Regions from separate parts of the Marivibrio sp. genome, predicted to be linked through region 2. Evidence: predicted binding sites of a transcription regulator. Region 2 holds the regulator's gene; the other holds the start of a gene.
What was found. Region 2 encodes LexA, which represses DNA repair genes until DNA is damaged. Its sites were predicted from a motif close to ATGTTCTANTTTGGTTC; they were not measured.
Positions count from the first base shown of each region.

Region 1 (14,841 bases), on a different contig from region 2:
GCATCGACGCGCGTGTCGAGCCGGACGGGCGCATGGCGCTGGTCGTCTCGGACACGGGCATCGGCATGGCGCGCGAGGAGCTGCGTCGCGCGCTCGAGCCCTTCACCCAGCTGAACGCCGCCTATAACAAGAAACATCCCGGCACGGGCCTCGGTCTGCCCCTCGTCAAGGCGATGATGCGCCTGCACGGCGGCAGCCTGACGATCGACAGCATGCTGGGCCACGGCACGACGGTGACCGCGCGCTTTCCGGAGACGCGCACGCTCTTCGTCGATCGCGCGCCGGAAGGCGCCGGCGCGGCGTGAGGACGCCGGCGCGGCGTTAACGCCTGATTCAGGGACAGACACGGTGGCTGGGGCGGCAGGATTCGAACCTGCGAATGGCGGTACCAAAAACCGCTGCCTTACCGCTTGGCTACGCCCCATCGCGCGCCGACCGCGTCGAGGCGGACAATAGGCGAGCCGGGCCGGCTTGCCAAGATCGGCGGCGGCCGGACAGGCGCGGATCAGGCGCCTGGATAAAGCCCGGCGAAGGGATCGTCGCGATCCTCGTCCTCGGCGGCCACGCCGCACTCGCGCGCCAGCCGGTCGATCAGCGCGGGCAGATCCGCCTGCGTCATCGCCAGCAGGAAATCGCCGCCGGGCGCGAGACGCATGGCCGGTCCCTGGCGGCATTTGTTCAGGCAATGGATGCGCTCCACCCGGCAGGCGATTCGCCGCTCCGCGATGCGCGTCTCCAGGGCGCGGGCGAGGCGCTCCGAGTCGCGGTCGCCCCCGCAGCACGGCTTGTTCGACCCGCTGAGCGGGTTGACGCAGACCAGCAAGCGGTCGGGACGGCGCGCCTCGCTCATTCCGGGACCCCCTCGGTCAGCAGCGCGCCGGCGGCGATCCACCAGGCGCCCGGCGCCGTCCCGCGCAGGCGGGCGGCGAGCGCCTCGGCGCTCGCGCGGTCTTCGGTCAGCGCGAAGCAGGTGGCGCCGCTGCCGCTCATCGCGGCGAACAGACTTTCAGGCTCGGCGGTCAGCGCCTGCAAAACCGACCCGACCGACGGCGTCGTCTCGATCGCAGGATCGGTCAGGTCGTTGCCCAGACCGCGCAGCGTCGCGGCCAGATCGCGCGCGGTCGGGCCGAGGGGTCCGAGCGTCCCGGACGGGGCCGAGATGCGCCCCCGCAACGCCCGGAAGACCGTCCCGGTCGGCGTCGCAACGCCGGGATTGACCAACAGGACGCCCGCCGGCGCGAGCGGCCCCACGGGTGTCAGCCTTTCGCCGATCCCGCCCATCCGCGCAGGCTCGCACGCCAGACAAACCGGCACGTCCGCGCCAAGCGTCAAGGCGGCCTCAGCCAGCGCCGCCGGATCCGGCGCGACGTTCCACAGCGTCGTCAGCGCCCGCAGGGCCGCGGCGGCATCCGAGGAGCCGCCGCCGATCCCGCCGGCGGCCGGCAGGTGTTTCTCAAGCGTCAACGCCGCCCCCGCCCGCACCCCGCTCAGTCGGCGCAAGGCCCGCGCCGCGCGCAGCACCAGATTGTCGTCGGAGGGAAGTCCCGCCAGATCGCCGGCCCGCGGCCCCGTCACGCAAAGCGACAAATCGCCGGCCGGCGCCGCGGATACGCGATCGCCGATGTCGGCGAAGGCGACCAGACTGTCCAGCAGATGATAGCCGTCGTCGCGCCGCCCCAGAATTTTGAGCGAGAGATTGATCTTCGCAGGCGCGCTGCGTCGGAGGCCGAGAGGCGTCACGGAGGGGCCGGGCGTGGCGGGGTCGTTCATGCCTGACGCGCGCTCCACCGCCAAACCTGGGTCGGACGTCACTGGCCGGCGGTTTCCGTCTCGCCCTCAAGCGCGGCGAGGCCGCCTTCGAGCTTGACGTCGATCTGCTCCAGGAGGTCGTCGTCCGCGTCGAGCGTGCGCACGCGCTCCCATTGGAAGCGCGCTTCAAGCTTGCGGCCGACCTTCCAATAGGCGTCGCCCAGATGGTCGTTGATCACCGGGTCCTGCGGGCGCAGCTGAACCGCGCGCTCAAGATGACGCACCGCCTGTTCATAGCGGCCGAGCTTGTAATAGACCCAGCCCAGGCTGTCGACGATGTAGCCGTCGTTCTGGCGCTGCTCCACCGCCTCGCGGATCATCGCTTCGGCGCGCTCGATATTCATGCCCTTGTCGACCCAGCTGTAGCCCAGATAGTTCAGCACATAGGGATCGCCCGGTTTGAGGTCGAGGGCGGTCAGAAACGCTTCCTCGGCGCGCGGCCAGCGGTCGGTGCGCTCCAGCGTGATCCCGTAATAGTAATAGACCAGCCAGTGACGGTCCTCGACCGTCTCGATCCGATCCAGCGCGCGGGAATAAACCTCGACGCCCTCCTCGAAGCGCTCGCGCAGACGCATCAGATAGCCCATCTTCATTAGCGCCTCGATGTCTTCCGGGCGCTCGGCGGCCATCTCGTCCAGGTGCTCGACCGCCTCCGCATCGCGCTCCAAGGCGATCAGATTGTCGGCCGTCGCAAGGCGCGCCGACCAGCCGTAGTCGGAGTCCGCAGGAATCAGCCGCAGCTCTTCGATCGCCTCGCGATGGCGGCTGCGCGCCTCCAGCACCTCTGCGACCAGCAGGCGCGACAGCGCCATCTGCGGGTCGAGGAAGGTGGCGAGCCGGCCATAGGCCAGCGCGATCGAATCCGCCTGTCGGCGCACGCCGGAGGCCAGATGATAGAGCCCCTCCGCCACGCCCGCCGGCGGATCGACCACCAGCGCGTCGAGCGCGCCGTCGGCCTCGAGCGACCGGATGTCGCCCTCGACCACGGTGATCTCGGGATTGGCCGCGTCATAGGCGCGCAGCATGCCCAGCACCGCGTCGCTCGGCTGGCCGGCCTCCAGCCGCACCCGGGCGTAGGCGCGCAGCATGCGCACCGGCATCTGCACCACCGGATCGAGCGCGCCGTCCGACCCCTCAGCCCCTTCGCCGCCGTCGCTCGCATCGTCGAGCGGCGGCGGCGCGAAGGTCTCCAGCGCGGCGTCGAGGCGCCCGGCGCGCTTTTCGATCAGACCGCGATGCAGCGTCACCAACTGACCCCAGCCGCCGTCACCGTCGATCTCCTCCAGGGCGGCGAGCGCGGAGTCGGTCTGACCGGCGCCGGCCAGCGCCCACGCGGCGAACAGCGGCGCGGCGAAGCGTGCGAGGCTGGTGCGCTCGGCCGCGTCGGCCTCCTCGGCGGCGGTCTCGTAGTCGCCGGTCTTCAGCGCGTGGGCCGAGCGGGTCAGCGTCGCCAGCCCCATGCCGATCGGGCTGCGCGCGTCGATCTTCTGCGCGAGGTCATGGGCGCGCTCGAACCGTCCGGCGTTGATGTTGGCGATAAAGGCGCGCCGCACCAGGCGATCGTCGTCCGGCTGCTCCGCCAGGACCTGATCGAGCAGGGTCGCCGCCGCCTCGTAGTCGCTCTCGTTCTCGGCGTGGCGCCCGGCGAGATAAGCGCCGAAGCCGCCCCCGTCGCCGGCCAGCGCCGCCGCCGGCCCGTCGAGCGCGCCCTCCGCCGCTTCAGCGACCGCGATGCGGAAGGTGACGGCCCCGCCGTCGGCGGTCTCCACCGTCTCAATCGGCCGGTCAACCGCGGCCCCGGCGGCCGCCTGAACCGGCGCGACGCCGGCGTTGGACGCCGTGTCCGACGCGTGCGCGCAGGCGCCGAGCGCCAGCAGCGCCGCCGCCCCTGTCAGCCCGCGCCGCAGCCCCGTCGCCCGGGTCACCCGGTTTCCACGCTCCGCCATGCCGCCTCGATTCCCGCCAGAGCCAGACGCCCGCGCCGCCCCCCGCGCCCGAACGTCGTCCATTCGCCCCAGAGCATATAGCAACGCAGCCGCCGGGAGAAAGGGCGGAGGGTCGCAGATCGACATGCACGCTCACAACGCGCGCATCCGCCCTTCAGGCGGGCGATCAGGGGATCACGCGATCACATATTCGCGTAAACCGGCCCCTCGCCGCCCTGCGGGCTGACCCAGTGGATGTTTTGCGACGGGTCCTTGATGTCGCAGGTCTTGCAGTGGATGCAGTTCTGCGCGTTGATCTGGAACTTGGGCTCGCCGTCGTCGTCCTCAACCACCTCGTAGACGCCGGCGGGGCAGTAGCGCTGCGCCGGCTCCGCGAATTTCGGCAGGTTATGCTGAATCGGGACCGACGCATCTTTGAGGGTCAGATGGCAGGGCTGATCCTCTTCGTGGTTCGTGTTGGTGAAGCTGACGTTGGTCAGCCGGTCGAAGCTGAGCACGCCGTCCGGCTTCGGATACTCGATCTTCTTGCACTGGTCGGCGGGCTTCAGGACCGCGTGGTCCGGCCCGTGATGCTTGAGCGTCCAGGGCGCGCGCCCGCGCAGGATGACCGTGTCGAGCGCCGAATAGGCGATCGCCGCGAACAGCCCCCACTTGAAGGCGGGGCGCACGTTGCGGACCTTGTAGAGTTCGTCCCACACCCAGCTCTTCTGCATCGCCTGCTCGAAGGCGGCGATCTCGCGCGGGGCCTCCGCCCCCTCCTCGGCCGGCTTCAGGGCCGCGTAGAGCTGTTCGGCCGCGATCATGCCGGACTTCATGGCGGTGTGCGTGCCCTTGATCTTCGGCACATTGAGGAAGCCCGCCTCGCAGCCGACCATCAGACCGCCCGGGAAGGTCAGCTTGGGGATCGACTGCCAGCCGCCCTCGTTCAGCGCGCGCGCGCCGTAGGAGATCCGCCGACCGCCCTCAAGCACCTTGGCGATCTCCGGGTGATGCTTGAAGCGCTGGAACTCCATATAGGGGTAGAGGTGCGGATTCTCGTAATCCAGCCCGATGACGTAGCCGACCGAGACCAGATTGCCGTCCAGATGATAGAGGAACGAACCGCCGTAGGTCTTGCTGTCCATCGGCCAACCGCAGGTGTGGACGATATGGCCGGGCTTGGACTTCTCCGGCTCAACCTCCCACAGCTCCTTCATGCCGATGCCGTAGGTCTGGAACTCGCCCGGCTTGCGCAGCTCGAAGCGCGTCATCAGCTCCTTGCCGAGATGGCCGCGGCAGCCTTCCGCGAAGACCGTCTGGGCGGCGTGCAGCTCCATGCCCGGCTGGTACATCGGGCCCTTTTCGCCGTCCTTGGTGACGCCCATGTCGCCGGTGGCGACGCCCTTCACCGAGCCGTCCTCGTGGTAGAGGATTTCGGCCGCCGCGAAGCCCGGATAGATCTCGACGCCGAGCGCCTCCGCCTGCTCGCCCAGCCACCGGCAGAGCGCGCCCAGCGAGATGATGTAGTTGCCGTGATTGTTCATCTGCGGCGGGGTCGGCAGCTTCATCGACCCCTTTTCCGTCAGGTAGAGAAACTCATCGTCTTTCGCGGGCGTATCCAGCGGCGCGCCGTCGGCGATCGCATTGGGCAGCAGTTCGAACAGCGCTCTCGGCTCCAGCACCGCGCCCGAGAGGATGTGAGCGCCGACTTCGCCCGCTTTCTCCAGCACGCAGACCGCGATCTCACGGCCCTGCTCGGCCTCCAACTGCTTCAGGCGGATCGCCGTCGCCAGCCCGGACGGACCGGCGCCCACGATCACCACGTCGTATTCCATGCTTTCGCGTTCGGCGCTTTCGCTCATGACCTGCTCTTCCCAGCTGTGTCGCGGCCGCGCGCTCACCGTCGGCGGCCCCCCGTCGATCCAACCCGCGCCCGTTCTAGACGATCGGGCGTGCGGTTCCAAGCCGCGGCGTGCTAGGCTCGCGGTCGAGCCGAGGACGCGCGCCGTCCGTCGGCGCTGAGCGAGAACCCTATTCGGCTTCGATCCACGAACAATGACCGGCGACGACCAGAACCTGCGGGAAAACGACGCGGCGCTCGCCGCCGCGCTGCTGTGGCAGGCGTCGATGGGCGCGGACGAGGCGATCTCGGACGCGCCCGTCGATCGCTACGCCGAGTTCGCAGAGAGCGAACGCCGCAAGGCCGAACGCCGCGCCCGGCCGGCGGCCCGCGCCCCCCATAGCGCCGACGCCCGCTCGCCGGGTCCCCAGCCCTCCCCTGGCGGCGACGTCGCCCCGCGACCGGCTCAGGCGAGCCCGCGCGCTCTGCCGGACGACGCGCCCCTGGGCGCCGCCGAGGCGGCGGAGAAAGGGCGCGCCGCCGCCGCCGCCTGCACGTCCCTGGACGGCTTGCGTGCGGCGTTGGAGGCGTTCGACGGCTGCCCGCTGAAGCTGACGGCGACCAACCTCGTTTTCGCCGACGGCGCGCCCGACGCCGACGTCATGCTGATCGGCGAAGCGCCCGGCGCGGACGAAGATCGTCAGGGAAAGCCGTTCGTCGGCGTTTCGGGACAGCTTTTGGATCGGATGTTGAGCGCCGTCGACCTGGACCGCACGCGGGTGCACATCACCAACGTGCTCTATTGGCGCCCCCCCGGGAACCGCACGCCGACCGACGCCGAGGTTGCGGCCTGCCGCCCCTTCGTCGAGCGTCACATCCAATTGGTCGCGCCCAAGGTGATCCTGCTGATCGGCGGCAAATCGGCCAAGTCGCTGCTCGGGACCGAGCAGGGCGTCACCAAGCTTCGCGGCAAATGGTTCGATTACCCGGCCGGCGGCGATCTGGGCGCCCTGCCGGCGCTAGCGACCTTCCATCCCGCCTATCTACTGCGCAATCCGGCGATGAAGCGTTTCGTCTGGCGCGATTTGCTGGCCCTGCAGCGGCGGATGCGGGACCTCGGGCTGGAGTCGCCGAAATAAGGCGAGTTCGTCAAAAGTTTGGCGAATTCAAAAACTCTGAATCGCCGCAAATCAACGGCTTAGCGACAAGTAGGTTGCCGATTGTGGCGCCTTCCCTTATCTAGCGTGGGTGTTTTCGTGCGCGCGCTCTCCGGCCGAACCGGCCGGAAGCCGGTCGGGAGAGACCGATTAAGCGCCCCGTCGTCGCTTCGGGAGGGCGACCCTTGATGGCCGACAGCTCCGCCCGATTCTGGGGGCCGTTCGAGCGTTTCAGCCGCGCCGCGGCCGCAGGCGCTCTGGCGCTCGGCCTGGCGGCCGGCTTCGCCGCCGCCGAAACGCCGGCGCCGGAGAGCGCCGCCCTCGACATTCGTCGCGCGGTGGAGGCGCCCAGCGTCGATCACGCCGCGTTGCCGCGCGTCCTGAGCGAGGCCGACGCCGCGCGCTACGCCCGAATCTTCGCGCTCCAGCGCGAGGGGGCGATGCAGTCCGCCGACCGCGAGATGGCGCAGCTCGAGTCGGACCTGCTGCTGGGCCACGTGCTGTTTCAACGCTACATGCACCCGACCGCCTGGCGCTCCAGCTATCTGGAGCTCAAGGGGTGGATGGCCGAATACGCGGACCATCCCGGCGCCCAGCGCATCTATCGCCTGGCGCTTAAGCGCCGACCGGCGAACTACAAATGGCCTCAGGAGCCGCGCTCGGTCGCGCTGCCCGGAATTGAAAAGCTGAGCGGCGAAGCGTCCCTGGAGGGCGAGGGAGATCGGCTGGTCGAGCGCGCGCCCGACCCCTACGCCGGAAAGACCCGGTGGGAGCGCGGTCAGATCCGCAGCGTTCAGCGCCAGATCGTCCGCTGGGTGCAGCGCGGCTCGGTCACGCATTCGCTGGAGCATCTGCGACAGGACGCGCATCAGCGGCTGTTCACGCCGCTGGCCTACGCTCAGAGCCTGGGGGTGATCGCGCGCGGCTATTATCGCTACCACAAGGACGCCGAGGCGATGGACGTCGCCGCCGAAGCCGCGCGCCGCGGCGGGGACGAGGCGGCGCGGGCGCATTGGTGGGGCGGTCTGGCCGCCTTCCGGGCCGGCGCGTTCGAGACCGCCTACGCCCATTTCGCCGCGCTTTCCGCCGCCCGCACGGCGGACGCCTGGCGCCGCGCAGCCGGCGCCTACTGGGCGGCGCGCGCGGCGCTGGTCGGCGGCCGGCCGCAGCAGATGAACGCGATGCTGAAGCGCGCCGCAGAAACCCCGCGCAGCTTTTACGGCCTGCTGGCGACGCGGGCGCTGGGGCAGGCGCCGGCGCTGGACTTTTCCCTGCCGGCCTTGAGCGCGGACGAAGTGGCCGTGCTGATGCAGATTCCGGCGGCGCGGCGCGCCGTCGCCCTGATCGAGGTCGGGGAGAGCGAGCGCGCCGACGCCGAACTGCGCCGCTTCGTGGACGCGCTGCCGCCGGCGATGGCGGAGACGCTGCTGGCGTTCGCCGACGCCGCCGGGCTCGCCGACCTCGCCTATCGGGTGGGACGCGATCTGGTGCGCCGAGAAGGGCTGCGGCTCGACGCGGCGCTCTACCCGCTGCCGGGCTGGCGCCCGCAGGACGGCTTCCGGATCGACCGGGCGCTGGTCTACGCCTTCGTGCGCCAGGAAAGCCGGTTCCGCGCGCGGGCCGTCTCCTATGCGGGCGCGCGCGGGCTGATGCAGCTGATGCCGGCGACCGCCGGGTGGATCGCGGGCGAGCGCTATCGCGGCGCCAAACGCGCGGAGCTGTTCGAGCCGGCGCTCAATCTCTCCCTCGGCCAGCGCTACATCGCCATGCTGCTGGACCAGCCGGACATCGCCGGGAACCTGTTCTACGCGGCCGCCGCCTATAACGGCGGCCCGGGGAACCTTAACAAGTGGCGCGACAAGATCGAGTATGTCGACGATCCGCTGCTATTCATCGAAAGCCTGCCCTCGCGCGAGACGCGGGACTATGTCGAGCATGTGATGGCGAATCTCTGGATCTACCGCCACCGCATGGGCCAGGCCACGCCGACGCTGGACGCCTTGATCGCCGGCGCCTGGCCGATCTATATGGGGTTGGACGCGACGGAGATCGCGGAGCAGCCGATCGCGGCTGTCGAGTAGGCGCCGCCCGCCGCCCGCCGCGGCCGGCGTCGGTCCTCAAGCCCTTGCCGGAGCCCGAACGCCCATGGCGATCGACGAAAGCCTGCCCTTCAAGCCCGTGAACATCGCGGTTTTGACCGTCTCCGACACCCGCGACATGGCCAGCGACCGGTCCGGCGAGACGCTGGTCCGGCGTCTGGAGGAAGACGGCCACCATCTGGCCGACCGCGCGATCGTGAAGGACGACGCGGACGCGATCGAGGCCAAGCTGAAGGACTGGATCGCCGACCCGAAGATCGATTGCGTCGTCACCACGGGCGGGACCGGCCTGACCGGCCGCGACGTGACGCCGGAGGCGTTCGCCCGCGTCGCCGAGAAGGAGATCCCCGGCTTCGGCGAGTATTTCCGCTGGATTTCGGCCGCGAAAATCGGAACCTCGACGATCCAGAGCCGCGCGATGGCGGTGCTGGCGAACGGCACATACCTCTTCGCGCTGCCCGGCTCCACCGGCGCCTGCAAGGACGGATGGGACGAGATCCTGCGCGCCCAGCTCGACTTCCGCCATCGGCCCTGCAACTTCGTGGAGCTGATGCCGCGCTTGAAGGAGACGTAGGCGGTCGGCTCCTCGGCTCGCGACGAGGCCCGTCATCCCGGCCGACGAGGCGTGAGCCGTGCGGCGTGCGGATCATCCTACTGCATGGACTGACTTGACGACGGCCTTCCCTCTGTTCCGACGGAGCGGGACGCCGAAACGGGCGCGATCGACCGCGTTTCGGCGGCCTCTTCACTCGATCGGAACGAAAAAAGAACTTTACGCGTTCCGCCTTCGTTCCTAAACTCCCCTGCATGAGCGAGGTCTTCGACGACGGATCTATTGACGCCGGCTACGGCCCCCATCCCGACGACGTCCTGGCGGATCGGCCGGTGAAGGGCCGCGGCGCCGTGTCCAACCGCGCGGGGCGCTTCGAGCCGCGCGGCGCGCTCGCCGCCGACGACGGCTGGGGTGAGGGCGAAGATCCCGATTTCCCGCCCGCCAAGCTGCGCACGACGCTGGGCGTCGACGCCGCGCGCACGGTCATCACCCGCAACCAGAGCCCGGACGTGCCCTTCGATCGCTCGATCAATCCCTATCGGGGGTGCGAGCATGGCTGCGTCTACTGCTTCGCCCGCCCGACGCACGCCTATTACGGCCTTTCCCCCGGTCTGGATTTCGAATCCAAGCTGTTCTGGAAACCGGGCGCGCCGGATCTGCTGGCGAAGGAGTTGTCGAAGAAAAGCTACAAGCCCGCGCCGATCGCGATCGGGACGAACACCGACCCCTATCAGCCGGCGGAGCGGGAGACGCTGGCCATGCGGCGCATTCTGGAGGTGCTGGCCGCCTTCAACCACCCGGTCACGATCGTCACCAAGTCGGCGCTGATCCTGCGCGATCTCGACATCCTGGCGCCGATGGCGGAGAAGAATTTGGTCCATGCGACGCTGTCGGTGACGACGCTGGATCGCCGCCTGGCGAATGCGATGGAGCCGCGCGCCTCGACGCCCGCGCGGCGGCTGGAGGCGATCCGGGGCCTTGCGGCGGCGGGGGTGCCGACGGCGACGCTCGTCGCCCCGATCATCCCGGGCCTCACCTGCCATGAGAGCGAGGCGATCCTGAAGGCGGCGGCCGAGGCCGGCGCGGGGAGCGCCGGCTACGTCATGCTGCGCCTGCCGCTGGAGATCGCGGATCTGTTCGAGGAGTGGCTGGAGGCGCACGCGCCGGAGCGCAAGGAGCGCGTCCTAAACCATGTGCGCGCGATGCGCGGCGGGGCGCTTTACGACAGCGCCTGGGGGACCCGGATGACCGGCGCCGGCGCTTACGCCGAGACGATCCGTCAGCGTTTCGCGCTCGCCCGCCGGCGCCTCGGCCTCGACAAGCGCAGCCTGTCGCTGGATTGCAGCCGCTTCAGCCGTCCCCCGACGGCGGGCGATCAGATGGCGTTGTTCTAAGCGACGCGCCCTCACAAGTAGGCGAACGGCTTGTTTTTCGCGAGGTCCTTGGAAAGCCGTTTGGCGATGCGGCCCATCAGCTTGCGCCCGTCTTTCGAGATGCAGAGTTGGTCCGGGAAGGGCGGCCCTTTGGAGACGCGGTCGATCAGGCCGCGCTCCGCCAGCAGGATCAGCAGGCGGCGAATCGATTCCCGGCTGACGCCCAGATTCTGGAACAGCTCGAAAAGCACCGTCTGGCTCAACATCGGATAGATCTTCAGGTTGGCCGGACTGTCGACGCCGTGTTCGGCCAGCAGCGTCTTGTAATGCTTTTCCGAGAGGCCCGCGTCGGAGAATTCGGTCAGGAACAAGAGGATCGTATAGGCATGGACGCTGGCGAGGTGCGCCGCATCCTGACGCGCCAGCGCCGCGCCGGCGCCGTCCAGAGTGCGCTCGATCTCCTGAGCGAAAAGGCGCAACGCCAACGCCGGGGCGCGCATCGCCGGATCGCCGGGCGTCGCCGCCGCCTTCCCCGGTTGCTTGCCGGCTTTCGGCGCGTCCGCGCTTTTGCCCTTCTTCGCCACGCTCGCTCTTCTCCCCACAGACCCCCTTGGCGGGGCGGTCGGCGCGCGCCATATCCAGATCAGGGCGCGCCCGTCAGCCTTTCCTAGCGCGCGCGCCTCCTGTAAAACCGCCGTCGACGGCGGCGCCGCGCGCCGAGCGTACAGCATGATACGCTAACGCCATCGCCGATCAATTAAGATCGGCGGCGACAGGCGAGCGCCCGCGACCAAGTTAAGGGAAGAGTGTCCGGTGACGAAGCCCCCCCATCCCCGCCGCCCCGAGTCCGGTCGCCGGCCGACCCCGACCGTGCTGTGCATCCTGGACGGGTACGGCGCGCGCGAGGAGACGGAGAACAACGCCATCGCCGCCGCCGCGACGCCTGTGATGGATCGCCTGACGGCCGGCAACCCGCACGCCGTCCTCGACGCCAGCGAAGATCACGTCGGCCTGCCCGCCGGCCAGATGGGCAATTCCGAAGTCGGCCACATGAATATCGGCGCCGGCCGGGTCGTGCTGCAGGACTTGCCGCGGATCGATCGCGCGGTCGAAAGCGGCGAACTCGCCCGCAATCCGGCCCTGCTGGACTTCGTCGAGCAGATCAAGGCGCATGGCGGCGCGGCGCACCTCCTGGGCCTGCTGTCGCCGGGCGGCGTGCACGCCCATCAGGATCATATGGCCGCGCTGGCCGAGGCGCTGGTGGATCTCGGCGTGCCCGTCAGGGTTCATGCGATCCTCGACGGCCGCGACACGCCGCCGCGCAGCGCCGAGGCCTATCTGAAGAGTTTTCAGGCCGCGGCGCCGCGTGCGCCGATCGCCAGCGTCTCGGGCCGCTATTTCGCGATGGACCGAGACAAGCGCTGGGAGCGCGTCGAGAAAGCCTATCGCGCCGCCGCTGAGGGCGAGGGCGAGCGCGCCGAGGATGCGCTGGCGGCGCTGGCCGCCGCCTATGCGCGCGGCGAGACCGACGAGTTCGCGACCCCGACCGCGATCGGCGACTACGCCGGCATGGCCGACGGCGACGGCCTGTTGATGGCCAACTTCCGCGCCGATCGCGCGCGCGAGATTCTGACGGCCCTGTTGGATCCGGGGTTCGACGGGTTCGCGCGGCCGCATCGGATCGATTTCGCCGCCGCGCTTGGCATGGTGGAGTATTCAGAGGCGTTGAACGCCCGTCTGACCCCGTTGTTCCCCCCGGACGCGCCTCAAGACACGCTGGGCGAGACGGTCTCGCGCGCCGGATTGACGCAGCTGCGAATCGCCGAGACGGAGAAGTACGCGCACGTCACCTTCTTCTTCAACGGCGGACGAGAGACGCCGTTCGACGGGGAGGAGCGGATTTTGGTCCCCTCCCCCGACGTCCCCACCTACGATTTGAAGCCGGAGATGTCGGCCGAGGAGGTCACGGACCGGTTGATCGACGCGATCGAAAGCGCGCGCTTCGATCTGATCGTGGTGAATTACGCCAATCCTGACATGGTCGGTCACACGGGAGACTTTGACGCCGCGGTAAAGGCGATCGAGGCGGTCGATCGCTGCCTCGGCCGGTTGGTGCAGGCGGTCGAGGGCGCCGGCGGCGCCATGCTGATCACCGCCGATCACGGCAACGCCGACATGATGGCCGATCCGGCCAGCGGCCAGGCCCACACCGCGCACACCATGAACAAGGTGCCGCTGGTCTATTGCGGCCCCAACGCTCATCGGCTGCGGCTCGAGAGCGGGCGGCTCGCGGATCTCGCGCCGACGCTGCTGGCGATCATGGGTCTCGACCAGCCCCAGGCGATGACGGGGAGGCCGTTGATTCGGTATGTCGAGCAAAGCGCGGCGGAATAACCCGCGCGGGCGCGGAACTCCCGGCGGCGCGCGCACAGGCGCCGCAGCGCTGACGCTGGGCGCGCTGTTGCTGACGTTCGCGCCGGCGCCGCCGCTTTCGGCGCAACAGCCGAGCGAGGCGGAGCTCGAGAGCCTCAACCGACAGATCGAGCAGACCCGCGCCAAATCCCGCGCGCTGGAGGCGGAGGCGCAGAAGCTCGCCGCCGAAATTAACGCGCTGCGTCAGGAGTTGATCACCGCCGCGCGCTCCGCTCAGCAGCGCGAGGCGCTGATCTCCGCGCTGGAGGAGCAACTGCAAGGCCTTGAAGCCGATTTGGCGGAGCGCCGCGCGGCGCTCGCGCTGCGTCACGGTCAGCTGAGCGGGACGTTGGGCGCGCTCGCCCGGCTGTCCAAGGATCCGCCCCAGGCGGTCTTCCTCTATCCCGGCGAACCGACGGAGGCGGTGCGCGGCGCGATGCTGCTGCGCGCCGCCGTGCCGGCGCTGGAGGGGCGCGCGCGCCTGTTGCGCGACGATTTGGAGGCGCTTGCCGCCGTGCGCGCCGACATCGACGCCAAGATCCGCGAGCTGGATCAGGCGGACGCCGACCTCGCCCGCGACCGCGCGGCGTTGGAGGATTTGATCGCCAAGAAACGCAATCTGTACGAGCGCACGGCCGCCGAGTCCCGCAAGACGCAGCAGGCCTTGGACCGCATGGTGCGCGAGTCGCAGAGCCTGCAGGAGCTGGTCGCCCGTCTCCAAGAAGCCGAGCGCCAGGCGAAGCGCGCCGCCGAAGCGGCCCGCGCGAAACCCGACGCGCCGACCCCAGACGCCGCGGCTCCCGAGGAAAGGGCGCAGGTCGCGGCCGCGCCCGCGGCGCTCGCCGTCCGGCCGGAAGGGATGCGCCCCTTCCCCGAAGAGGGGTCGATCACGGCGCCGGCGCGCGGCGACATTCTGCGCCATTACGGCGAGAGCACAGGCTTCGGCTTCAACGCAAAGGGGCTGTTCGTCGCCACCCGACCCAACGCCCAAATCGTGGCGCCGTTCGACGGCAAAGTGATCTTCGCCGGTCCGTTCCGGGATCTGGGGCGTATATTGATTGTCGAACATGACGGGGGCTACCATACGGTCCTCGCCGGATTCGATCGGATCGACGCCGTCGTCGGACAGTGGGTGCTGGCCGGGGAGCCTGTCGGCGTGATGCCCGAGCGGCTGGCGCCCGGCGCCGCGCACAGCGTCGCGGTCGACGCCGGGGCGCGTGACGCGGACCGGCCGCAGTTGTACGTTGAACTGCGGCGCGGCGGTCAGCCCGTCAACCCGCTGAACTGGATCACCGCTGGCAGTCTGAAGGTGCATGGATGATGTTTGACCCCGCCGCCTCGCGCTCCGCCCCTCTCAAGGTCGAGCGCGCCTGCGCCGTCGCCCGCCCCGACCCGTCGGCGCAGCGCGACCCCTGGCGGGCGGCGCTGGCGGCGCTGGCGGCGCTGGCGGCGGCGACGCTGCTGGCGGCCGCGCTCCTCGGGGCGTCTCCGGCCTTCGCCCAGTCCGAAGGCGGCGGCGAGACGGAGGCGGCCGCGCAGAGCGAGCGCGACACCTTCGAGATGCTGGACCTGTTCGGTCAGGTGTTCGAGCAGGTGCGTCGCGAATATGTCGAAGACGTCTCGGACAAGAAGCTGATCGAAAGCGCGATCCAAGGCATGCTGCGCAGCCTCGA
Region 1 covers NZ_JAVJQE010000005.1:265,738-280,578, reverse strand. Annotated here, with positions in the region: gene RIB45_RS03580 (ATP-binding protein) at 1-305, shown strand, start outside; tRNA gene RIB45_RS03575 (tRNA-Gln) at 350-424, opposite strand; gene RIB45_RS03570 ((2Fe-2S) ferredoxin domain-containing protein) at 506-850, opposite strand; gene RIB45_RS03565 (4-(cytidine 5'-diphospho)-2-C-methyl-D-erythritol kinase) at 847-1,770, opposite strand; gene RIB45_RS03560 (tetratricopeptide repeat protein) at 1,809-3,755, opposite strand; gene RIB45_RS03555 (electron transfer flavoprotein-ubiquinone oxidoreductase) at 3,938-5,596, opposite strand; gene RIB45_RS03550 (uracil-DNA glycosylase) at 5,790-6,713, shown strand; gene RIB45_RS03545 (transglycosylase SLT domain-containing protein) at 6,920-8,812, shown strand; gene moaB (molybdenum cofactor biosynthesis protein B) at 8,877-9,404, shown strand; gene RIB45_RS03535 (PA0069 family radical SAM protein) at 9,638-10,777, shown strand; gene RIB45_RS03530 (eS19 family ribosomal protein) at 10,789-11,340, opposite strand; gene gpmI (2,3-bisphosphoglycerate-independent phosphoglycerate mutase) at 11,570-13,150, shown strand; gene RIB45_RS03520 (murein hydrolase activator EnvC family protein) at 13,125-14,489, shown strand; gene RIB45_RS03515 (S41 family peptidase) at 14,486-14,841, shown strand, end outside.
Region 1: a site for LexA is predicted at 9,587-9,603, ahead of RIB45_RS03535 (PA0069 family radical SAM protein). Genes of this name have one in related genera too.

Region 2 (14,841 bases):
TCAGCAAGCCCACGATCGGCTCCGGGCACGGGCCGAATTCGGTGGAGCCCGCCCTCTCCACGCCGGCCAGATTGCGCGCCGCCTCGATCACCGCCATCTGCATGCCGAAGCAGATTCCGAAATAGGGGATCTTGCGTTCCCGCGCGAAGGTGACGGCCTTGATCTTGCCTTCCGAGCCGCGCTCGCCGAAGCCGCCGGGCACCAGAATGCCGTGGCAGCCGTCGAGATGGGGCGTCGGATCCTCGCTCTCGAAGATCTCGCTGTCGACCCATTGCAACTCGACCTTAACATTGTTGGCGATGCCGCCGTGGGTCAGCGCTTCGGCCAGTGACTTGTAGGCGTCGAGCAGGACCGTGTACTTGCCGACCACCGCGATCTTCACGCGGCCCTCGGGCTGGCGGATGCGCTGGGTGATGTTTTGCCAGACGCCGAGGTCGATCTTCTCCTCCTCGCCTTCCGGCAGCATCTTGAAATAGCGCAACAGCTCGATGTCGAGTCCCTCGGCGTGATAGGTGTTCGGCACGTCGTAGATCGTGTCGACGTCCAGCGCCGGGATCACCCGGCTTTCCTTCACGTTGCAGAACAGCGCGATCTTGCGCGTCTCGCCGTCCGGGATCTGACGATCGGCGCGGCACAGCAGAATGTCGGGCTGGATTCCGACCGAGAGCAGCTCCTTGACCGAGTGCTGGGTCGGTTTGGTCTTCAGCTCTCCCGCCGCGCCGATGAAGGGCAGCAGCGTGACGTGAATGTAGCAGGTGCGCTCGCGTCCCAATTCGTTGCCGAGCTGGCGGATCGCCTCCAGGAACGGCAGCCCCTCAATGTCGCCGACGGTGCCGCCGATCTCGCACAGGATGAAATCCTCGTCCTCCACGTCGGAGACGACGAAATCGCGGATGGCGTCGGTGACGTGCGGGATGACCTGCACCGTGCCGCCCAGGAAGTCGCCGCGACGCTCCTTGGCGATGATGTCGGAATAGATGCGGCCCGTCGTGACGTTGTCGCTCTGGCGCGCCGGCACGCCCGTGAAGCGTTCGTAATGGCCGAGATCCAGGTCCGTCTCAGCCCCGTCGTCGGTGACGTAGCACTCGCCGTGCTGATAGGGGCTCATCGTGCCCGGGTCGACGTTGAGATAGGGGTCCAGTTTGCGCAGGCGCACCTTGTAGCCGCGCGCCTGCAGCAACGCTCCGAGGGCGGCGGACGCAAGACCCTTGCCAAGCGAGGAGACCACGCCGCCGGTGATGAAAATGTACCTGGCCGACATGGGCCCCCACGATACCGAAAGCGGATCGACTGTCCAGCACTCACCGAGCCGGTCGGCGCGCCGCCGCCCGAACGCGAAAAATTTCCAGCCTTTTCAAGCCTTATTGCGAGACGGGCACCTGCGGACCATCGTCCGGCGTCGGCGGCTGTTCGGCCGCCGGCGCGGTCTCCGATTCGAAGATCGAGTCGGGCTCGGCGTGCGTGCCGGCCAGAATCGCAAGCCCGAGGCTCGTGGCCATGAAGGCCGCGGCCAAGATCGCCGTGGTGCGCGTCAGCGCATTGGCCGCGCCGCGCGCCGAGAACATCCCGCCCGGTCCGCCGGCGCCGCCGCCGCCGCCGCCCCCGCCGCCGATGCCCAGCGCCCCGCCTTCGGAGCGCTGCATCAGAACGACGGCGACCAGCGCGATCGCCAGCAGCAGATGAATGACCAGCAGGATGTTTTCCATGAGAACGGGTCCGTTCGTCTGTGTCCGATCCGGTGCGACGCCCCGGCATGTCCGGGCCGCCAACCTCTCGCGCGGGGTATGTAACGCCTAAGGCCGGGGATTTCCAGAGCGGAGTTGGCCTCTCTCTAGGCGCCCGCCGCTCCGGCGATCGTCAGAAATTCCTCCGCCTTCAAACTCGCCCCGCCGATCAGGCCGCCGTCGATGTCGGGTTGGGCGAGAAGCTCCGCCGCGTTGCCAGGCTTCATGGAGCCGCCATAGAGAATCCGCATGGCCTGCGCGGTCTCTCCGGCGAACCGCGCCCTCAGTTCGGCGCGAATATGGGCGTGGACGTCTTGCGCGTCCGCCGGGGTCGCCGTCAGACCGGTGCCGATGGCCCAGACGGGTTCGTAAGCGACAACCGTGTTCGCAGCGCTCGCCCCGTCGGGCAGAGATCCTGCCAATTGGCCGGAGATGATCTCAAGCGCCCGGCCGGCGTCCCGCTCAGCGCGGGTCTCGCCGACGCAGACGATCGCGCTCAGGCCGGCGCGGTGCGCGGCCTCGGCCTTGGCGCGAACGACCGCGTCGTCCTCTCCGTGATCGGCGCGGCGCTCCGAATGGCCTACGATGACGTAGGAGCAGCCGGCGTCGGCGAGCATCTCGGCCGCGACGTCGCCGGTGTGCGCCCCGGAGGCGGCCGCATGGCAGTCTTGTCCGCCGAGTTTGACCGGCGCCCCCGCTAAAGCGGCGGCGACCGGCGGAATCAGAACGGCCGGCGGACAGACCAGAAGCTCCACGCCCGCCGCGAACGCCGCGTCCGAGCCGACGGCGACCGCGCGGCCCAGCGCCTGCGCCTCCTCCAGGCGGCCGTTCATTTTCCAATTGCCGGCGATCAGCGTCGTGCGCGCCATGTCGGGCGTCTCCTCCTAAAGCCACGATCCAGAAAAGCGGCGTCTGTTTAGCACCCTCGCTCCGGGCCGCCAACGCCGCCCATCTGCGGTTGCCCGGCCCCCTCCCCGTCTCTATGATCCGCGCCGCTTCGAGCCCGTTTTCGTCGGCCAAACAACACGCGGATCATCCATGCTTCAGTCCATGCGAAAAGGCGTCGCCTCCTGGGTGGCCAAGGGCGTTCTCGCGATCGTGATCCTAAGCTTTGCGGGCTGGGGCCTGCAGGACTATCTCGACGCCAGCGGCGGAACCGTCGGCGGCGGCAACGTGGCGGCGACAGTCGGCGGCCAGCAGATCGGCGTGGGAGCCGTCTCTGAAGCCTACCGCACCGACCTGCGCCAGATGGGCATGCAGTCTATCGACCCCGAAACCGCTCGGGAGCTGGGGTTGGCGGAACGCACGTTGCAGGACCTTGTCACGCGCGCGTTGTTCGACGCGGAAGCCGCGGAGCTCGGCCTGACCGCAACCGACGCAATGGTCCGCGCAGAGATCGAGGGCGGCGAGCAGTTCCGCAATCAGTTCGGCCAGTTCGATCGCGACGTCTTCCGCAACGCGATCGCCGCCGCGGGTCTGACCGAGCAGCAATTCGTCGAGCGCGTGCGCGCCGACATCGCGCGTCGCCAACAGTTGGAGGCGACGATCGCGGGCGCAGAGGCCAACCCGGCGCTGGTCGAGGCCTTGTTCGACTATCACGGCGCGACGCGCAGCGCCTTCGTGGTTCGCGTGCCCGCGCCCGCCGCCTCCGAGATCCCGGCGCCGACGCCCGCGGAGCTTCGGTCGTTCTACGACGCCAATCAGGAGCGCTTCGAACTGCCGGAGTTCCGGCGCCTTTCCTACCTGCATCTGGCCCCGCAGGATCTGCTGGACGAGGTCGCGGTGCCGGAGTCGGAAATCCGCGATCTCTACCAATCGCGCCTCGCCACCTACACGCGTGCGGAGCGACGGACGCTGCAGCAACTGCTGCTGCCCGACCAGGAGACCGCGCAGCGCGCCGCCGATCTGCTTTCGGAAGGTCGGGCCTTCGAGGCCGTCGCCGAAGAGGTGGCCGGCGTCACGCCGGCGGATCTCGATCTGGGAACCTTCACACGCGCTCAGATTCCCGACGCGACGCTGGCGGAAACCGCCTTCTCCCTGCCCGAAGGCGGCGTCTCCGATCCGGTTCAGGGCGCCTTCGGCTGGTTCCTGGTCAAGGTGACGGAGGTCGAGCCCGGCGAGGTGACGCCGTTCGAAGCGGTGCGCGACCGAATCAGGCGCGATCTCGCCCTCGATGAGGCGATCGACGCGGTCTACGATCTCTCCAAGCGCATAGACGACGCCTTCGGTGAAGGGTTGACGCTGGAGGAGACGGCCGAGCGCGTCGGCCTCGAGGTTGAAACGGTCGAGGCCGTCAGCCGTCAGGGCCGCGCGCCTTCCGGCGCGCCGGTCGAGGGTCTGCCGCCCGGCGTCAGCTTCCTTGAGACCGCCTGGAACACCCCCGTCGGCGAGCCGAGCTTCCTCGAGGAGACGGCGAACAACGGCTATTTCGTGCTGCGCGTCGATGCGGTGATCGAGCCGCGCGTCCCCGATTTGGCCGAGATCGAAGACCGGGTCGAGGCTGCCTGGCGCGACGATCAGCGCGACGCCGCCGCCGAGGCCCAAGCCCAGGCTCTGGCGGAGCGCGCGCGCTCCCTCGGCTCGCTCCAGGCGGCGGTAGAGAACGACGCATTTGAGACCCGGACGATTGAGGGGTTCGGTCGCGACGGCCAGGCCGACGGGGCCCGCCTGCCGCAAGCGCTCGCCGCCGCCCTGTTCGAGCTGCCGCCAGGCGGCGTCGATTGGGCGGGCGGCGAAGACGGCGGCTACATTGTTGGAGAGGTCACGGCTGTGACGCCCGCCCAACAAGCCGCCGGCGCGGACTTCCGCGCGAATATCGAGCGCTCGCTCCAGGCCGGCCTGCAGTCTCAGATCGTCGATCAGCTCGGCGCCGCGCTGCGCCGGCGCCACGACGTCACGATCAATCGCGGGGCGTTGGATCAGGTCTACTGATTGCGCCTGTTCGCATGGCGCAAGCCCGCACGGCGTCCGGTCGGCCGGTTTCTCGTCGAGCTCGCGCGCCGGCGGGGCCGAATGCGATCTGCGCGGCGCGCGCCTCGGCCTTCAGCCCTCCCCGTAGCGCCGGCGGATGACGGCGGAGAGCGGGACCAGCTGCACGCCCGTCTCCGCCTCGATCCGAGGCAGCCAGTCGGCGAGCGCGGCCAGCGTCTCGTCATGCGGATGGGCGATGGCGACGGCGTAGCCCTGCCTCTTGGCGATCTCGACCGCTTCGGCCAACTGACCGCGAATGGCCTCGACCTGCAGGCTGTGATCGATGAAGACGTCGCGCACGGCGAAGGGCACGCCCATCTCCTGGGCCAGCCGATAGCCCTGCGTCTCGGTCGTCGTGACGCTGTCGAGGAAGAAGAGCCCCTCTGCCGCCACCCGGCGCAAGACGCGACGCATCCCGTCCGGATCGCTCGAGAATTTGCTGCCCATATGGTTGTTGACGCCGACATAATGGTCGAAGCGGCCGAAGTTCCAGGCGATGCGTCGCTCCAATTCCTCGCCGCTCAAGCCTGTCAGCAAGGCTTCCGGGCCGGGATCCGCGTCGGGGCTCGTCGGCTCCATCGGCAGGTGGACCATGATCTCATGCCCGTTCTCCCGCGCGGTCTGCACCATCGCGCGCAGATCGTAGCCATAGGGCAGAAAGGCGAGCGTCAGCGGGCCCGGCAGGCGCACCGCCCGCCGGCTGCGCACCACGTCGACGCCCGCATCGTCGATCACCACAGCCAGGATCGGCCGCGCGGGGTCGAGACTTGCGGGCTGCGCGCGGGCGAGCCATGTGCGCGCCGGCGCCGGATCCGAGGCGCTCAGCGCAGGCGCGTCCGCGGCCGGCCCCGCATCCAGGCTTTCCGCCGGCCCGTCTTCCGACGCCGGCGCGCTCGGTTCCTGGTCCCGGCCGACGCCCGCGGCCGAGGTCGGCTGATCGGCGCTCAGAGGCGCGGTCGCCGGCGGCTCGGGCTGCGTCAGGCTGGGTTGCGGCGAACTGGGTTTAGGGAGGGCCGGCGGCGGCGGCGCGGCGGCGAGGTTTTCCTCATACGCATCGAGATAGGCGTCGCGCGCCCGCTCGGACTGTCGCACCGTGACGGGCAGGCGGTACGCCGCCTCCCCCTCCGCGCTTGGGGCCGGCGCATCGGACACGGCGGCTTTCCCTTCAGGCGACCCCCCGTCGCGCTCAAAGAGGCCGAAGGCCAGACCGCCCAGCGCGCCCAGCGCCACGCCCAGCGCGAAGACGCCCGCAAGCGACGCCGCCCAGCTTGCCGCGGCGGCGCGCGGTCGCGGCGACGGCGGTCGACGGCGGGCGGAGGATTTGGCCATGCGGGGCTCGTCTCTTCGCAAAAGGCGCTTGCAGTCCCAAGGCTAGCAGACTCGCCCGCACACGAAAGGGCGCTTCGCGGCTTTTCCCGGCGCGCCCGCCCCTGCTATAACCGCGAGCGCCGCGAAGGCGGCGCCAAGAACGACCGAAACGGGCCGGGGAGCCAGAGACGCGATGGGCGGGGATCTCAAGGACATCAAGCAACTGATCGCCAAGACGGCCGACGGCGCGTCGCTGTCGACCGAGGAGGCGGAGCGCGCCTTCGACATCATGATGTCCGGCGACGCCACGCCGTCCCAGATGGGCGGCCTGCTGATGGCGCTGCGCGTCCGCGGCGAAACTGTGGCCGAGATAACCGGCGCGGCCCGCACAATGCGCGCCAAGGCGCTGCACGTGACGGCGCCGGAGGGCGCGATGGACATCGTCGGCACCGGCGGCGACGGCGTCGGCACTTTCAACATCTCCACCGCGACCGCCTTGGTCGTGGCCGGGTGCGGTCAACCGGTCGCCAAACACGGAAACCGGGCCTTTTCGTCGAAATCCGGCGCCGCGGACGTCCTGACCGCGCTCGGCCTCGACACCGAGGCGCCGATCGAGGCGGTGACCCGCGCGATGGCCGAAGCCGGCATCGGCTTCCTGATGGCGCCGCGCCATCACGGCGCGATGCGCAACGTCGGCCCGACCCGGGTGGAGCTCGGCACGCGGACGATCTTCAACATCCTGGGCCCGCTGTCCAATCCGGCGCTGGTGAAGCGCTATCTGCTGGGCGTCTTCGCGGAGAAATGGATCGAACCGCTGGCCGAAACGCTGGGCAATCTGGGCGCGGACCGCGCCTGGGTGGTGCACGGGGCCGACGGGCTGGACGAACTCAGCACGACCGGCGTCAATCAGGTGGCGGAACTCAAGAACGGCCAGGTGAGCCGCTTCGAGGTCTCGCCGGAGGACGCCGGCCTGCCGCGCGCCGGGTTGAGCGCCCTGCTGGGCGGCACGGCGGCGGAGAACGCCCAGGCGATCCGAGCCTTGCTGAAGGGCGAGGCGAGCCCGTTCCGCGACGTCGTGCTGTTGAACGCCGCGGCCGCGTTGGTCGTCGCAGGCAAGGCCGACGATCTGACGGCCGGCGCCGGACAGGCCGCCGCGGCGATCGACGAAGGCCGCGCCGAAGCCGCGCTTGCGAAGCTGATCGAGTTGGCGGGATCCGCCGCCTGAGTCCGGGCGCGGGCCGTCCCGCCCCGCCCCTTATCCGTTGGCCGAGGAGCCGCGCATGAGCGACGTGCTGGAGAAAATTTGCGCCGACAAGCGCGATCACATCGCCGCGCGCAAGCAGGAGACGCCGCTGGAGGCGATGATGGAGCGGGCGGCGCAGGGTCCGCGCCCCCGCGGCTTCGCCGACGCCCTTCGCGCCAAGGAAAGCGCCGGCCAGTACGGCCTGATCGCGGAGATCAAGAAGGCGAGCCCGTCGAAAGGCGTCATCCGGGAGGATTTCGCGCCGGTCGCCCTGGCCCGCGCCTACGCGCAAGGCGGCGCCGCTTGCCTCTCCATCCTGACGGACGAACCCTATTTCCAAGGCAAGGATCAGTATCTGACGGCCGCGCGCACCGCGGTCTCGCTGCCGGTCTTGCGCAAGGACTTCATGCTGGAGCCTTATCAGATCTACGAAAGCCGGGCGCTGGGCGCCGACGCGGTGCTGCTGATCATGGCGGCGCTGTCGGACGACCAGGCGGCGGAGTTGGAGGATACGGCCGTCGAACTCGGCATGGACGTGCTGGTCGAAGTGCATGACGCCGACGAGCTCTCCCGCGCGCTTCGCCTCGCCTCGCCTCTCATTGGCGTAAACAATCGAAATCTCAAGACCTTGGAGGTTTCTCTTGAGACGGGCGCCGCGCTGATTCCGCAAATCGGACCGGAGCGCACGGCCGTTGCGGAATCGGGCCTTTACGCGCCCGCCGACCTGAAGCGGATGGCCGAGTGCGGCGCCCAGTGCTTCCTGATCGGCGAGAGTCTGATGCGCCAGGACGACGTCGCCGCGGCCACGCGCGCGATTCTAAGCCGAGAGGAGGCTGCATGACCGGCGACCGGTTGACCCACTTCGACGCCGAGGGCAACGCCGTCATGGTCGACGTCTCGCCCAAAGAGGAGACGGCCCGCACCGCCACCGCCGGCGGCCGGGTCGAGATGGCCGCTGAGACGGCCGCCCTGATCCGCCAAGGCGGCCTGAAGAAGGGCGATGTGCTGTCGGTCGCGCAACTGGCCGGCGTCATGGGCGCCAAGAAGACGCCGGAGCTCATCCCGCTGTGCCATCCGTTGGCGCTGAGCTCGGTGACGGTGGAGCTCCGCCTCGCCGGGGACGCTCCGGCCGTCGACATCGTCGCCACCTGCAAGGTCACCGGGCGCACGGGCGTTGAGATGGAGGCGCTGACGGCCGTCTCCGTCGCGGCGCTGACCGTCTACGATATGGCGAAAGCGGTCGATAAGGCGATGCGCATCACCGACATTCGCCTGCTGCACAAGGCCGGCGGGAAGTCGGGAGAGTATCGCGCGGCTGCAGGGGACGCCGCCGAAAGAGGCCCGGCGGAGGGCGGCGCGGCGTCATGATCTCGGTCGAGGAGGCGCGCGCCCGCATTCTAAAGGACCTTCGGCGGCTGCCGGCGGAGCAGATCGCCCTGCCCCAGGCGTTGGGCCGCGTGCTGGCGGAAGATCTGGCGGCGCGCCGGACCCAGCCGCCGCGGGACGTCTCGGCGATGGACGGATATGCGCTGCGGGCCGCCGACGCCGCCGAGGCCGGCGCGACGCTTTCTATCGCGGGAGAGGTTCCGGCCGGGGCGTCCCACGAGCGGCCGTTGGCCGCGGGCGAGTGCGTACGCATCTTCACCGGCGCGCCGCTGCCCCAGGGCGCGGACAGCGTCATCATTCAGGAAGACGCCGAGCGCAGCGCGGACGGCGCCTCGGTGCGCTTCGCCGAGGCGGCGAGCCTCGGCAAGTGGGTGCGCAAGGCGGGCCTCGACTTCGCTCAAGGCGACGTGCTGTTGACGGCGGGGCGCCGGTTGACCGCGCGCGACGTCGGGATGGCGGCGGCGATGAACCGGCCGTGGCTCAGCGTCGTGCGCAAGCCGCGCGTCGCGATCCTGGCGACCGGCGACGAGATCGCGATGCCTGGCGATCCCGTCGGCCCGAACCAGATCGTCAGCTCCAACGGCCCGGCGCTGGCCGCCGCCGTCGCCGCCGCGGGCGGGGAGCCGATCCTTCTTGGCGTCGCGGAAGACGACCGCGACAGCCTCTCCCGCCTCGCCGCCGGCGCGGTCGGCGCCGATCTGCTGGTGACCACCGGCGGCGCCTCGGTCGGCGACCACGATCTGGTGGCGGAGGTGCTAGGAGAAAGCGGGCTCGACCTCGACTTCTGGAAGATCGCCATGCGGCCCGGCAAGCCGCTGATGTTCGGGCGCCTGGGGGCGACGCCGATGATCGGGCTGCCGGGCAATCCGGTTTCGACCCTGGTCTGCTTTCTGATCTTCGTGCGCCCGGCGCTTATGGCGTTGGCGGGCGACGAGGCCGGCGCGCAAGGACCCGCCACGGAGCCTGTGCGACTCGGCGAGGCGTTGCCCGAAAACGACCGGCGGCAGGACTATCTGCGCGCGCGGTTCGAGCGCGATTCGGCTGGAAATCCCGCCGTGTTCGCATTTTCGCGACAAGACAGCTCGATGCTTTCCCGCCTCGCCGCGGCGGAATGCCTGATCGTCCGCGCGCCCCAAGCGCCCGCGGCGAAGGTCGGCGATCTCGTTGAAATCATTCGATTTCCGGACGATTTCTGACGTCGAGCCCTGAAGCCGGCCCGCCTGCCTGCGCCGGCTCGCGCGGGCCGTCGCTTGACAACCATTCGTGAACACTTATAGAACGATGATGTTTTATATATGTTCGGGTTTCATCCCGAACCGGCGCGCGGCGGCCGCCAGGACGACCAGCGCCCGCGCCGTAGGAACCGAAGGAGTGTCGAGGCCATGCTGACCCGCAAGCAGTATGATTTGCTGATGTTCATCCATGAGCGGCTGAATGAGGCGGGCGTCTCCCCCTCGTTCGAGGAGATGAAGGAGGCGCTCGGCCTCAAGTCCAAGTCGGGCATCCATCGCCTGATCACGGGGCTCGAAGAGCGCGGCTTCCTGCGCCGTCTGCCGAATCGCGCCCGGGCGCTGGAGGTCGTTCGTCTGCCGGAGAATACCGGCGCGGAAAATCTGCCCGTGCGCAACCGCCGCGTCGACATGCTGCGCGCCAAGGAGGTCGGCACGCGCAAATCGATGATGCGGGGCGGCGGCAATTCGGTGCAGCTCTCGCTCTACGGGCGGATCGCCGCCGGCACGCCGATTGAGGCGCTGCGCGACCACTCCATGATGGTCGAGGTGCCGGCCACCCTGCTTGGCAAGGGCGACCATTACGCGCTGGAGGTCGACGGCGATTCCATGATGGAGGCCGGCATTCTCGACGGCGACACGGTGGTCATCGAACGAGCCGAGACCGCGGACAACGGCGATATCGTCGTGGCGTTGGTGGAGGGCGCGGAAGTCACCCTCAAAACCTATCGGCGCGCCGGCGATGAGATCGAGCTGCAACCGGCCAACGCGGCCTATCAGGCGCGACGCTACGCCCCCGATCAGGTTAACGTTCAGGGGCGGCTCGTCGGGCTCTTGCGCAAGTACTGAGGCCCGTCCCCTTCCCTCGACCTGCGTTCGCCTCGCTGCGTTTTCGCCTCGCCCCTCTTTCTATTCGGGCCGCCCGTCACGGCCGCGCGTCCAGGGCCGATCGCCGCGCGCGTGGCGCACCGTGCGCAGCGCGAGCGGTCCGTCGCGCTCGAGGCGGATCGCGATCGTCCCGTCCCGCGCCCGGTCGGCGGGGCCGAGCACGAGCCGGCCCGCGCACGCCCCGTTTAGCAGCGCCGGCGGCGGCGTGATCGTGGCGACGACGACGTCCGCGCTGCGGCAATCTTCCGATAAGGTCCGCGGATCGTGCGACCAGGCGACCGTGCGCCCCTCGGCGCGGTAGACGCATCCCAAGGGGCCGCACGCGATCGGCGCGCCGGCGCCGCCGCCGGTCCTGGCGATCAGATCGTCCCAGCCGCCGGCGATCGGCCGTCCGGTGCGCTCCGACCAGACGCCGGCGGCGAAGCTCTCGCGTCTTGGATGCGACAGCCAAAGCCCGCCCTCGGGGCCGGCGGCGGCGGCGAGACGCCCGGTTTCTGAGACGACGATCTGGGGCTGCGCCGTCGTCAAGGGCAAGGTCAGCCCCAGCGCCGCCGGCAGCGCGCCCCAATAGCGCCAACGCCCGCGCCAAATCGCGGCCCACAGGCAGCCGCCCGTAATTAGAACCGCCGCCCAATCCGGGGCCGCCGCCACTTGAATGGCCGCGCCCGGCAAGGCGGCCACCCAGTGCGCGACGGCGAGGATGGCGTCGACGCCGACCCCCATCACGTACAACGGCCACTGTTCAAGACGGAGCGGGGTCAGCAGCACCCCCAGGATCGCGGCCGGCATGACCACCCAGCCCATGATCGGCACCGCCGCCAGATTGCCGAGCAGCCCGTAATTCGCCACCCGGCCGAAATGCGCCCACGCGAAGGGCGCGGTGGCGGCGCCGGCGATCAGGGTCGTCGCCCCGATCAGCAGCAAGCCGAGCCACATCTTGCGAAGCGCCCGCGCCCAGCCGTCGACCTCCCGCGCGCCTTCCCGTCGGGCGTAGGGCCGCCAACTCTCATAGACCGCCACGAGGGCGACCACGGCGGCGAAGGACATCTGAAAGCTGGCGCCCACCAGCGCCTGCGGGCGCCACAAAAGCACGACCGCCGCCGCGATCGCGACCAGCCGCAGCGAGATCGCCTTGCGGTCCAGCATCACCGCGGCGAGCGCCAGCCCCGTCATCAGAAAGGCGCGTTGGGTCGGCGTTGTCGCACCCGCCAGCAGCAGATAGACGAAGGCGGTTAGGATCGCCGCGCCGGCCGCCCACTTCTTGATCGGGTAGCCGAGCGCGAGCCGCTCCGAAGAGGCCAGCGCCATGCGCAGCGCCACGAAGACGATTCCCGCGACCATCCCGATGTGCAGCCCCGAGATGGCCAACAGATGCGCCAAGCCGGAATCCCGCATTGCGACCACGCTCGCCTCGTCCAACCCGCTGCGGTCGCCGGTGATCAGCGCCGCCGCGACGTCCCCGCTCTCGCCGGGTAAAGCGGCGCGCACCCGCCGGCTCAGGATCTGCCGCACCCCGTCGACCCAGGCGCCGAGGCGCAGCCCGAGACCGAGCGGCCGAGGGTCCGGCGGCGCCGCTTCGATCTCGCTTAGGGCGAAGCCGACGGCGCCCAGCCCCTCGAACCAGGCGCGCCGCGCGAAATCGTACGCGTCGGGGTAAGCGGGGCGCGGCGGGGCGCGCAGGACCGCCGTCAGTTCGATCCGCTCGCCGACCGACACGAATTCGCCCGCGCGCAACCGCACCCGAACAACCTCCGGCGCAGGGGTCGGCGCCCGCCATTGGTAGGCGAGCCGAACCAGCGTCACCCGGGGCCCGTCCTCAAACGCCTCGACGGTGCGGACCAGCCCGGACAGCCGAACCGCGCCCGCGTCCCCGTTGAGCGTCGGCCGCTCCGAGAGCCGCGTCTCCAGCGCCGCGCGCTCGACCCCCAGACCGCCTGCGAGCAGCGAGGCCGCCAGGATCAGCGACAAGGTTCCGCCGGCGCGCCGCGCCGCCCAAAATGCGACCGCCCCCGCAACCGCGGCGCCGAGACCGAGGCCCGGCGGCGGCTCGACCGGCGATGCGAAGTAGAGTCCGATCCCCGCGCCGAAGAGAACCGGCAACCAAAGCGCCCAGCGGTCCCGTTCTGCGGCGAAGGCCTCGATCAACGCGGCGCGGCCGCGCAGCGCGCGCGCCGCGCCGAAAGCGGGACGAAGCGCGTCCGCCATCCGCCGAGACAGACCCCTTAGAGTGCGCATCATGCTAGGATTTCTAGCACTACGATAGGCGCGCCGTCCTTACTTTCGACGCGTCGTGCGCAAGGCCCGCCGTCCGACGAAAAGGCTTTTGCCCGCGCCGCGCCCGCGTGCTACACCCCGCCGGCCCGGAAAACCGGGCTTTTTCGTCTCGCCCCCGATGCGAACAGCCCGCAGGATCAGCGCATGTCCGTCGTCACCCGTTTCGCCCCCTCGCCCACCGGCTTCCTCCATATCGGCGGCGCGCGTACGGCGCTGTTCAACTATCTCTACGCGCGCCGTCACGGCGGCCGATATCTTCTGCGGATCGAGGACACCGACAAACAGCGATCCACTGAGGAAGCGATCGCGGCGATCCAGGACGGGCTCGCTTGGCTCGGTCTTGAGGGCGACGCGCCGCCCGTCTTCCAATCCCAGAACGCCGAGCGCCACGCGGCGGTCGCCGAGAAGCTTTTGGCCGAAGGCATGGCCTATCGCTGCTATTTGAGCCAGGAAGACCTGGACGCCCAGCGCGAGGCCTGCCGGGCCGAAGGCCGGCCGGTGCGCATCCGCAGCCCGTGGCGCGACGCCGACCCCGCCGACGCCCCCGCCGACGTGAAGCCGGTCGTGCGCGTGAAAATGCCGCAGACCGGCGAGACCACGATCGAGGATCTGGTGCAGGGGCCGGTGACGATCGGTCACGATCAGATGGACGATTTCATTCTGCTGCGCGGTGACGGGAGCCCCACCTACATGCTGTCCGTCGTGGTGGACGACGCGGATATGGGCGTGACGCATGTGGTCCGCGGCGACGACCATCTGACCAACGCCTTCCGGCAGCACCACCTCTACCAAGCCTGCGGCTGGAGCCCCCCCGCCTTCGCGCACATTCCGCTGATCCACGGGCCGGACGGCGCGAAGCTCTCGAAACGTCACGGCGCGCTGGGCGTCGACGCCTACCGCGAGATGGGCTATCTGCCCGAGGCGCTCAAGAATTACCTGCTGCGTCTCGGCTGGGCGCACGGCGACGATGAGGTGATCTCGGAGGCGCAAGCGATCGAGTGGTTCGATCTGCCCCAGGTGGGACGCTCGGCCGCGCGTTTCGACTTCGCGAAGCTGGAGAACTTGAACGGCCACTATATGCGCGAGGCGGACGACGACAGGCTGACCGATCTGACGGTCGAGCGGCTGGGGCGCGATCTCGCCGTGGATGCGGACGCGGTGCGCCGCCTGCGCGCCGGCATGGCGGGCCTGAAGGCGCGCGCCAACACGCTCGCCTATCTGGCGGAGAGCGCGCGCTTCTACGTCGAGCGGCCGCGCTTCCCATTGGAGAATCCAAAGGCCGCGAAGCTGCTGCAGGGCGACGGCGCCGCAATCGCGCGCGAGGCCGGCGAGGCGCTCGCCGATATCGACGACTGGAGCGAAGAAGCCCTCGAAGCGCGGCTGCGCGCCATGGCGGAGGACAAGGGGCTCGGTTTCGGCAAAGTGGCGCAGCCGCTCCGCGCCGCAATCACCGGCTCCAACGCCTCGCCCGGCATCTTCGAGGTGATGGCGATACTGGGTCGCGATGAAGTGCTCGCGCGCCTTACGGAAACGCCGGATCACGAATGATAACATAGGGTTGGGCACCCTTCCTCAGGGCGGCTTATTCTTGGATTGTGCAGTGCGGCACTAGCGGCTATTGTCCCGCGCACGCTGCCGGCGGCCCGTATTTCGCGGAAGCGGGAGCGGACATGCTCCCGCACCGGACGCCGACCGACCGAAGGCAGCTTCGGACCGCATAATCACCTCTGAACGAAAGGGGCCGAGCCATGACCGACGCACCGAAGAAGATTTTGAAGCTCAGCGATCCGGAGACGGGCGACAACTGGGATCTTCCGGT
Region 2 covers NZ_JAVJQE010000013.1:16,038-30,878, reverse strand. Annotated here, with positions in the region: gene pyrG (CTP synthase) at 1-1,261, opposite strand, end outside; gene secG (preprotein translocase subunit SecG) at 1,362-1,706, opposite strand; gene tpiA (triose-phosphate isomerase) at 1,832-2,593, opposite strand; gene RIB45_RS12110 (peptidylprolyl isomerase) at 2,763-4,655, shown strand; gene RIB45_RS12105 (divergent polysaccharide deacetylase family protein) at 4,767-6,023, opposite strand; gene trpD (anthranilate phosphoribosyltransferase) at 6,196-7,227, shown strand; gene trpC (indole-3-glycerol phosphate synthase TrpC) at 7,283-8,086, shown strand; gene moaC (cyclic pyranopterin monophosphate synthase MoaC) at 8,083-8,613, shown strand; gene RIB45_RS12085 (molybdopterin molybdotransferase MoeA) at 8,610-9,827, shown strand; gene lexA (transcriptional repressor LexA) at 10,014-10,709, shown strand; gene RIB45_RS12075 (ComEC/Rec2 family competence protein) at 10,770-12,953, opposite strand; gene gltX (glutamate--tRNA ligase) at 13,167-14,570, shown strand; gene gltA (citrate synthase) at 14,771-14,841, shown strand, end outside.